DNA from 2 places in the Amycolatopsis echigonensis genome. Region 1 is predicted to be linked to the other one. Evidence: riboswitches for the same ligand, from Rfam matches in the RefSeq annotation. Region 1 holds a riboswitch; the other holds the start of a gene.
What was found. A riboswitch is a leader RNA that binds a small molecule or an ion and turns the genes downstream of it on or off. The one in region 1 is predicted to bind S-adenosylmethionine.
Positions count from the first base shown of each region.

Region 2: another riboswitch for S-adenosylmethionine. It lies ahead of ATK30_RS24765 (methionine ABC transporter ATP-binding protein); the one in region 1 lies ahead of thrC (threonine synthase).

Region 1 is NZ_PJMY01000002.1:367,958-373,085, forward strand. It holds gene ATK30_RS03345 (ComEC/Rec2 family competence protein) at 1-1,520, shown strand, start outside; gene thrC (threonine synthase) at 1,545-2,810, opposite strand; SAM riboswitch class I at 2,824-2,957, opposite strand; gene holA (DNA polymerase III subunit delta) at 3,089-4,060, shown strand; gene rpsT (30S ribosomal protein S20) at 4,277-4,537, opposite strand; gene ATK30_RS03365 (DMT family transporter) at 4,953-5,128, shown strand, end outside.
Region 2 is NZ_PJMY01000003.1:4,136,276-4,141,403, forward strand. It holds gene ATK30_RS24755 (resuscitation-promoting factor) at 1-862, shown strand, start outside; gene rsmA (16S rRNA (adenine(1518)-N(6)/adenine(1519)-N(6))-dimethyltransferase RsmA) at 961-1,803, shown strand; SAM riboswitch class I at 2,459-2,549, shown strand; gene ATK30_RS24765 (methionine ABC transporter ATP-binding protein) at 2,765-3,778, shown strand; gene ATK30_RS24770 (hypothetical protein) at 3,885-4,361, opposite strand; gene ATK30_RS24775 (4-(cytidine 5'-diphospho)-2-C-methyl-D-erythritol kinase) at 4,483-5,128, shown strand, end outside.

The DNA of each region.
Region 1 (5,128 bases):
CAGCGGCTGGGAGCAGCTTGGCAGGTTTCCTCGTCCTGGTCGGTCCTGAACCGAGCGTCGTGCGGGCTGGCGTCATGGGCGGCATCGGCTTGCTCGCGCTGGCACTCGGACGGCGTGGTTCAGCGTTGCCCGCGTTGGCCTTCGCGGTGTGCGTACTGGTGGCATGGGACCCGACTATGGCGGGAAATTTCGGTTTCGCGCTTTCGGTTCTCGCAACGGCAGGCCTGGTGCTGCTCGCGCCGCGCTGGGCGGATTCGCTGGTACGAAGGGGAGTTCCTCCCGGTTACGCCGAAGGCCTCGCCGTGCCGCTGGCCGCGTTCGTCGTCACCGCGCCAGTCATCGCCGGGATGGCGGGAACGGTCAGCATCGTCTCAGTTGTCACCAATGTCCTCGCGGCACCGGTGGTCGCGCCGGTGACCGTGCTGGGAGTGCTGGCAACCGTCGTCGGGCCATGGTGGCCAGGTGCGGGGCATCTGCTGATCCAGGTGGCAGATCCGGAGGCCCGGTGGCTGATCACCGTCGCCCGGCACGGCGCGAGAGCGCCTGGCGCGGCGCTCTCCTGGCCGGGTGGCTGGTGGGGCGGACTATGCGCGGCTGTCCTGCTGGTCGTAATCGTCGTGGCGGCGCGGTTTCGCCGGCTCCGGCTGCTGGTGGCGATCGGATTGGTCGTTATGCTGCTGACGGTCGTGCCGGCCAAAGTCCTGGCTCCTGGCTGGCCGCCGGACGGCTGGGCGATGGTGGAATGCGATGTCGGACAAGGAGATGCGGTCGTCCTGGCTACCGCCGAACCCGGACGGGCCGTGGTCGTCGACACCGGGCCGGAGCCGGGGCCGGTCGACGAATGCCTGCGGAGGCTGGGCGTCGATCGGGTGCCGTTGCTCGTGCTGAGTCACCTGCACGCGGACCACATCGGCGGCCTTGCCTCGGTATTCGACGGCCGGGCAGTCGGCGCGATCGCGGTCGGTCCAGGACGTGCTCCGGCATGGGCGTGGCAGTCGGTGTCCGGCGAAGCGCGGCGTCGAGGCGTGCCGCTAGCGCAATTGAGCGAGGGGCAACGGCTGGAGTGGCCGGGGCTGTCGCTGGAGGTGCTCGGTCCGCGTTACGCCACCACTCGCGCACCCGCTCTGCAGGACGGCACGATGATCAACAACAGTTCCGTGGTCCTGCGCGCCGAAACCTCGGCTGGCCGGGTTTTGCTGACCGGGGACGTCGAACTGGCCGCGCAGGCGGATCTTCTCGCCGAGGGTGTGGACCTGCGGGCTGACGTCTTGAAGGTGCCGCATCACGGTTCGCGGTATTCGCTGCCGCAGTTCCTCGCGGCGGTGCGGCCGCGTACGGCGTTGATCAGTGTCGGCGCGGGCAACGGATACGGACATCCGAGCAAGTCCACAGTGGACGTTCTCGGCACGATGGGAGTGCTGGTCACCCGCACCGACGTGGACGGGGACACCGCCGTCCTGCCTGGAGGAAGCGGATCGGCGGTCGCGCGCCGGGGCGAGCCGCGGGGTCCGCCGCGGTAGTGCGGCGGACCCCGGGCCGGTGCGTCAGTAGCCGAGCGCCTTGGCGACGGCTTCGGCGGACGGCGGCACGGTGGCCTTCGGGCCGACGTGGTTCTCGACCGCGTCGAGGGTCTTGAGGCCGTCGCCGGTGATGAGGAGGACGGTTTCGGCGTCCGGGTCGAGCTTGCCGGTTTCGACGAGCTTCTTCGCGGTCGCCACGGTGACGCCGCCCGCGGTCTCGGTGAAGATGCCTTCGGTGCGCGCGAGCAGCCGGATGCCTTCGACGACCTCTTCGTCGGTGACGTCCTCGATCGCGCCGCCGGTGCGGTTGACCACGTCGAGCACGTACGGGCCGTCGGCCGGGTTGCCGATCGCGAGCGAGCGGGCGATGGTGTCCGGCTTGACCGGCTGGACCACGTCGTGGCCGTTGCGGTACGCGGTGGAGACCGGCGAGCAGCCGGTGGCCTGTGCGCCGAACACCTTGTACGGGCTGGCGTCCACGAGACCGAGCTGGCCCAGCTCGCGGAAACCCTTGTCCACCTTGGTGAGCTGGGAACCGGAGGCGATCGGCACGACGATCTGCTCGGGGAGGCGCCAGCCGAGCTGCTCGGCGACCTCGAAGGCGAGCGTCTTCGAGCCCTCGGAGTAGTACGGGCGGACGTTGACGTTCACGAACGCCCACTTCGGGTGCTCGGCGGCCAGTTCGGTGGCGAGCCGGTTCACGTCGTCGTAGTTGCCGTCGACGGCGATCAGGTCGCCGTCGTAGACCGCGGTGGTGAGGATCTTCGCGCGCTCGAGGCTCTTCGGGATCAGCACGACCGACCGCCAGCCGGCGCGGGCCGCCGCGGCGGCGGTCGCGTTGGCCAGGTTGCCGGTCGACGGACAAGCGAGGACCTCGAAGCCGAACTCGCGGGCGGCCGCGAGCGCGACGGCGACGACGCGGTCCTTGAACGAGTGCGTCGGGTTCCCGGTGTCGTCCTTGACCCAGACGCTCTTGAGGCCGAGCTCCTTCGCGAGCCGGTCGGCGCGCACGAGCCGGGTACAGCCGGGTTCGGTGTTCGGGATCTCCTCGACGTTCGAGGGGACGGGAAGGAGTCGCTTGTAACGCCAGATGTTGCGCGGGCCCGCCTCGATGTCCTCGCGGCGGACGCGGCCGAAGTCGTAGGCGACCTCGAGGGGCGAGAAGTCTTCGACGGAGACGAATTCCGGAGCGAGCGGCTGCCGGTGCCCTTCTTCCTTCGACACCAGTTCGACGGCCGGACCGAGGTCGATCGTCTTGTTGGCGGAGGTGGCGCTGAGGGCTGCAGTCATCGCGAGGTTCCTTTCCTCATCTGCCCCGCCGAAGCGGGCCGGAATTGGCACCGTGGTCGTCAGCTACCCCGCGATCGCGGGATGACAGGCTGTACGCCGGTTGCCGGGGCTTCGTCGGGCCGTTCCCTCTGCCCCTCTGGATGAGCGGTATTCGGTTGTCGGAGCGCCGCCGGGCGCGTCCTCGGCTACACCGTACGACATCGCGATCAGCTCATGCCATGGAGGCGGCCCACATCACCGGAGCGGGCGGCCCGGCGGCCGGGTGAGAAGATGGCCGGGTGACCACCGCACCCGCGCCGCTGCACCTCGTCACGGGCGAGGAAGAACTGCTCATCGAACGGGCTGTGCGAGCTTCCCTCGACGCGGCCAGGGCCGCGGACCCGACGGCTGACCTCACGCGGATGCGGGTGTCCGATCTCACACCGCCCGTGCTGGCCGAGCTGGTGAGCCCGTCGCTGTTCGCCGAGGGGCGCGTGATCGTTCTGGAGTCGGCGCAGGACATCTCGCAGGAACTGTCCGACGCGGTGCTGGCGTACGCGAAGGCACCGGCCGACGGCATCGTCCTCGTGGTCGTGCACAGCGGCGGCGGGCGGAGCAAAGCCGCCAAGGCGCTCCCGGGCGCGTTGAAAAAGGCGGGCGCGGAAATCACCGAATGCCCGAAGCTCACCAAGCCCGCCGAGCGCGAGTCGTTCGTCCGCAACGAGGTGCGCCGCGCGGGCGGCAAGATCGACGCCGGGGGCCTGATGGCGCTGCTCGACTCGGTCGGCTCGGACCTGCGCGAACTGTCCTCGGCGGCGACGCAGCTGGTCGCCGACACCGGGGGAGTCGTCGACGAGCAGGCAGTCCGCCGCTACCACACCGGACGCGCCGACGTGACCGGCTTCGCGGTCGCGGAGAAAGCCGTCGCGGGCGACCGGGCCGCCGCGATGGAGTCGCTGCAGTGGGCGATGCAGCTGGGCGTCCCGCACGTGCTGGTGGCCGACGCGCTCGCCGACGCGGTCCGCACGATCGCTCGCGTGTCCGCGGCCGGTCGCGGCAACCCGAACCAGATGGCGGGCGAACTGGGCATGCCGCCGTGGAAGATCCGCAAGGCGCAAGGCCAGGCCCGCGGCTGGGGACAGGACGGCCTGGCGACCGCGATGCGCGTCGTGGCGCGGCTGAACGCCGAGGTCAAGGGCGCGGCGGCCGATTCGAACTATGCCCTGCAGCGCGCGGTCCTCGACGTGGTCGCGGCCAAGGGAGACCGCTGACGTCCTAGTCAGGCGACTGCCTCAGCCGAGCGTCGGCCGCTCGAACCGCTGCGTGCCGAATGTCCCGGCGACCGCTGCGCGGGGCGGCTGCGGCCATGACTGGCGCCGAGCCCTGCGTTCAGCCGGTGCCGCCCCGAACGACTGAACCGGCCCACGATCCAGGACACGGAAAAGGCCCGGCAGCCGAAGCCGCCGGGCCTTCCGGAAAGACTGCGCTCAGAGCTGGTTCGCGCGCTTCGCGAGAGCCGACTTCTTGTTCGCGGCCTGGTTGGCGTGGATGACGCCCTTGGTGACGGCCTTGTCGAGCTTGCGAGCGGCGTCGCGCTGCAGTTCGAGGGCCTTGTCCTTGTCACCGGCTTCGGCGGCCTCGCGGAACTTGCGGATCGCGGTCTTCACCGAGGACCGGATCGCCAGGTTGCGCTGCCGCGCCTTCTCGTTCGTCGTGATGCGCTTGACCTGCGACTTGATGTTGGCCATGGAGGCGTTCCTCTTTCACTCGGTGAAGGTCGCTGCCGCGTTCGTGTGGCTCCGGACCAGTCCCGAGGGACTGCCGGGTTTCCTCCCTGACGGAATGCCGCACGGCAACAGTCGAAAATCTTAACAGCCCTGCTCGCGGCGCTGGAGAGGCCCCCGGCGAGGCGTCCGGCGGGGCCCTGGTGCCCGCGATCGCCCGGCATCCCGGCTCCGGCTCGGTTACGGTGGGCTTCGGTAGTGCCTAGGGTTCCGTCGCCTGCCCGTGGTCCCGCACGGCGGGTCGCGCAGACAACGAGGGCGGGCGGGCCTGGTCCGAGCGGCACCTTCGGCGGGACACCGAGCCCCGCCGTTCATCTGACGGGACAAAAGCCTGGAGGACCCGGTCTTCAGCGTGCGCTGAAAACCTGAAAGGGTCCGGATGAACACCACTGCCCTCGCCATGGTCCTCGTCGCCGCGGTCGTGCACGCCGCGTGGAACCTCGCCGCCAAACGGGTTTCCGGCGGCGGTCCGCGGTTCGTCTGGCTGTACTACACGGTTTCGGCGATCGGGATGCTCCCGGTGATCGCGGTCGCGCTGGCCGTCGAACCCGAACG
Region 2 (5,128 bases), on a different contig from region 1:
CGAGCGCGGCCGTCAGCTGAACCTCGTCGTGGACGGCGTGTCGCGGCCCTCCTGGGTCCGGGCGACCACGCTCGGCGAGGCCATGAACCAGCTCGGCATGGGCAGCATGCTTTCGCAGGGCGCGTGGACGTCGATGCCGTCGTCCGGCGAACTGCCGCTCGAGGGCTCCACCGTCCAGGTCAAGACCCTCAAGCACATCACGCTTTTCGACGGCACCAACGCGCCGCGCCAGGTGAGCACCAACGCGGTGACCACCAAGGAGCTCGTCTCCGACCTGAAGCTGAACCTGGGCCCGGACGACGCGATCGAGGGCGGCCTCGACGTCAGCCTGAAGAACGGCGCCGAGGTCCACGTCAGCCGCATGGGCGTGTCGATGGTCAACCAGGAAGAGACCATCGACCCCGAGGTGCAGAAGGTCGACGACCCGACGCAGCTGCAGGGCCAGCAGAGCGTCGAGGACCCGGGCACGCCGGGCAAGAAGCTGGTGACCTACAAGGTCACCAAGCGCAACGGCGAAGAGATCTCTCGCGAGCAGGTCTCGGAGAAGACCCTGGTCGAGGCCAAGGCCAAGATCATCAAGGTCGGCACCAAGCAGCCGCCGCAGCCGGCGATCGGCGACGGGTCCGCGTGGGACCGCATCGCGCAGTGCGAGTCGGGCGGCAACTGGGCCATCAACTCCGGCAACGGCTACTACGGCGGCCTCCAGTTCGACAAGCAGACCTGGGACGCCTACGGCGGCGACCAGTACGCGTCCCTGCCGAACCAGGCGAGCCGGGAGCAGCAGATCGCGGTGGCCGAGAAGGTCCGCGACGCTCGTGGCGGCAGCTACAGCGCCTGGCCGGTCTGCGGCCAGCGCGCCTGACCGAATTTTCCGCCGGTGGTCGTGGGCTTCGTGCCCGCGGCCACCGGCTTTTTCGTGCCGCGAGCAGGGTCGCGGGCGGCGCTGGGTAGGCTCGTCCGGTGGTGGAACTGCTGGGACCCGCCGAAATCCGCGGGCTGGCCGACGAACTCGACGTCCGGCCCACGAAGAAGCTCGGGCAGAACTTCGTGCACGACCCCAACACGGTCCGCCGCATCGTCGAACTCGGCGGCGCGCGGCCGGGGGACGTCGTCCTGGAGGTCGGGCCCGGGCTCGGCTCGCTGACGTTGGGGCTGCTCGCCGCGGGCGCTCAGGTCATCGCTGTGGAGATCGACCCGGTACTCGCCGCCCGCCTGCCGCGCACCGTGGCCGAGCGCGCGCCGGAGGCAGCGGACCGGCTGACCGTCGTCGGAGCTGACGCGCTGCGGGTGCGGGCCGCCGATCTGCCTGCGGAGCCGGTGTCGATCGTGGCGAACCTCCCGTACAACGTCGCGGTGCCGGTGGTGCTGCACCTGCTGGCCGAACTGCCGTCGCTGCGCGGCGGGCTCGTGATGGTCCAGACCGAGGTCGCCGACCGGATGGCTGCCGGACCGGGCAGCCGCACCTATGGCGTGCCGAGCGTGAAGCTCGCTTGGTACGGCCCGGCGCGCAAGGTCGCCGCGGTGCCGCGTGCGGTGTTCTGGCCGGTGCCGAACGTCGATTCCGCGCTGGTGTCGTTCACCCGGACTGACCCGGTGTCCGGCGTGGATCGCGCGCGGCTGTTCGCTGTGGTCGACGCGGCGTTCTCTCAGCGGCGCAAGACATTGCGGGCGGCTTTGGCCGGGTGGGCCGGTTCCGCCGAGCGGGCTGGCGAGCTGCTCGCGCAGGCGGGGATCGATCCGAAGACGCGCGGGGAGCAGCTGGACGTGCACGCGTTCGCCCGGATCGCGGCTGCCGGAAACTGAGCAGGAACCCCTGCCGCGACGACGACGCTGGGTTCCCCAGTACCGTCGCTGGTCCGCCTTCTCCCTCGCGCTCCTTCGCAGGCGTGGCGAGCACCTCCCCCATCGCGGTACACCTTCGCCAGTCGAGCTCGTTTTCGCTGTTCAACGGCGGGAGCGCGGCGGGTATTCCGCGATCGGGAGCTGGGTTTGCGTCATCGCTGATCGTGGGCGATTCGGGGCCGCGCCACTACTCTCGGTCATGGCGTGAGCGCGGTGGAAGCTGTGACGAGCGGCTCGTCCGGCCCGCGGCATTCGGGGGAGTCCGCGTGCTCCCCGCTCCCGATTGTTCCGCGGCGCGACCGGAGGTGCTTCGCTCCGGTGACCTATCTCGACCCGGCCGTGGACCCGCCGAGCCGAGCGCCGAGGCCTGGGAGCGAAGCGCCCTTGACAACGAAAAAAGTCTTGTTCCATAAAGATCCTTGATCGTCCACAGTGGAACGAACTAGTTCGCGAACGCCAGTCGTCACGAGCGTTTCGCAGGTCGAGGCACTGTTCGGCGACCGAGGTTCCGGGTTTCGCGCTACAGGACGGGTGTCCCGGCATGCGGGCACCACCAGACGTGTGATCTGCACCAACGCGCTTGCGTTCAGCCAATGGGATCGGCTTTACTCGAAAGCGTCCATCCCGAGCGACTGAGAGACCTGGCTCGCCGAAGTCGCAGCAACCACCCTCCGCAGGGCAGGTGCTACCGCCAGGACCGATGGAGGCTGTTTTCGATGAAGAGGGTCACCCGCCCGCTCCTGCTGACCCGCCGGCGCGTAGTCGACGAAGGTCGCCGCTCGGTATGTGCGTGTCGACGCTCCATGGTCATCGCCTGATCGTTTTTTCCGCACTTTCTTGCGCCGTCCACTGTGGACGGTAATTCGATGACGCCTGGCGCGCCCGGAAACGGCGCCGCGCCTCGTTTGCCTGGAGCCCTTTCGTGATCACTGTCGAAAACGTGTCCAAGTCCTTTCCCTTCCACGGAAACCGGGTCGCCGCGCTGCGCGACGTGAGCGTTGACGTGCAAGCCGGCTCGCTGTTCGGGGTCGTGGGTCCGTCCGGTTCCGGCAAGTCGACCCTCGCCCGCTGCATCGCGCTGCAGGAGCGTCCCGACCGCGGCGTCGTGCGGCTCGACGGCCTCAATACCGCGACGCTCGACGGCAAGCGGCTGCGGGAGATCCGCCGCCAGCTGGGGGTCGTCGGGACCAAGCCGGAGCTGATCGCCGAGCGCACCATCGCCGGCAACATCGCCAGCCCGCTGGAGCAGCTGGGCGTCGACGGCCCGCAGCGGCGCAGCCGGGTCGGCTCGCTGCTCGACCTGGTCGGCCTCACCGCCCGCGCCGCACAGAAGCCGGAAGAACTCACCGACGGCCAGCTTCGCCGGGTCGCGGTCGCGAAGGCGCTCGCGGCCGGACCGGCCGTGCTGCTCGCCGACGACCCGACCGCCGGGGTCGCCGCCGAGGAGGCCGGCGCGGTGCTCGCCGTGCTCGACCGGGCACGGGCCGAGCTGGGCGTGACGGTCGTCGTCACCACGCCGGACGCGGACGTCGTCCGCCGGGTCTGCGACGACGTCGCGGTGCTCGACAACGGCGCGATCGTCGAGCGCGGCACGGTGCTTGACCTGATCTCGACGCCGGACAGCTGGACCGCGCAGGCGGTGCTGCCGTCGATCGAGACGTCGCGCGCCCAATCCGCGAAGTACGACCGCTCGGTCGACGTCGTCCTGATCGGTTTCGCGTCGGTGGGCGCGTTGCTGCCCGAGGCGGCCAGCCGCTTCGACGTGGAACTCGCCACCATCGGCGGCGGTCTCACCCGCATCGGGGACACCCCGATCGCCCGCTTCCGTCTCGGTGTCCGCGGCGAGCGGGCCGACGCCGCGCTGTCCTGGATCTCCGACCGGGGCGCGCACGTGAGCCAGCCGGTTCGCGGACCGCAGAGCGTGGTCGCTGCCTGATTTCCCTTTCGCCGAACCGTTTTTCGAGGGCCGCTCCAACCAGTTGGGGCGGCCCTCGCCGTATCCGCGGGACGCGCCGCCCCAGAAATTGGGTCACCCGGCCGGACTATTGGGACAACCGTCCTGAAGTCTGTCCATTGTGGTCGTTGCGGCGGAGGATCTCCGCGAGCTCCGGATCCGCGTGCGCCTCGGCGGTCTGCTTCCACGTGGCCACGAGGGTGGCGAACGGTGCCGGGTTGCCGAGCGATTCGGCTCGCTCCAGGGTTTCGGCCAGTTCGCCGGCGAACGTCCGCACCTCGTCCGCCGACAGGTACCGCGCCCACGGGAACGCGGCGGGCAGCGCCTCGGCGGCGAGCGCGGCCGTCTCGTTGCTGCGGCGCATCAGCTCCACGAGGAGCGTGACGGTCGCCGAAAACCCGGCCGCTGCCTGCTCGGCGCGGTCGGCGGTGACCAGGACCAGATCGGGTTTGTCCTTCTCCCGTCGGCGAATCCGGACCGAACGGCTCGGCGAACCTTCGAGCTGTTCGACGACCCGGCGGGGGTGCAGGGACAGCTCGGACAGGTTGACCTCCGGAGCGCGCATAGTTCCAAAGTAGTTCCAAACTAGTCCGCCTGACCACTCCCGGACGACGACTGGGGGAACTTCTGCGCCGACGTTTTCTCCTGGCGGGACCTGGCGCGGCGCAGCCACGTAGGCTGGACGGGTGCTCGCCGTCGTTCCTCCACCAGTCACCGTCCGGGTCCCGGCCAAGGTCAACCTGCACCTGGCCGTCGGCGACCTGCGGGCGGACGGGTTCCACGAGCTGGTCACCGTCTTCCAGGCGCTTTCGCTCACCGACGAGGTGACCGTCGCGGCCGCCGACGAGCCCGGGCTCGAGGTGTACGGCGAGGGGGAGCGCACGGTGCCCACCGACGGCGCCAATCTCGCCTGGCGCGCGGCTCGCGAACTGGCCTCCTACGCCGGACGGCCGGACGCGGACGAGCCGAAGGTGCGAATCGTGCTGCGCAAGGGCATTCCGGTCGCCGGCGGCATGGCGGGCGGGAGCGCGGACGCGGCGGCGGCGCTGGTCGGGCTCTCGTCGCTGTGGAAGCTCGACGTCACGCGCGACGAGCTGGCCACCGTCGCCGGACGGCTGGGCAGCGACGTGCCCTTTGCGCTGTACGGCGGCACTGCGCTCGGCACCGGCCGGGGTGAGCAGCTCGTGCCGGTGCTCGCGCGGCACACGTTCCATTGGGTGCTGGCCTTCGACGAGGAAGGTCTGTCCACGCCCAAAGTGTTCGGTGAACTCGACCGGCTGCGCGCCGACGGCAAACCGCCGCGGATCGGATCGCACACGCCGGTCGTGGAGG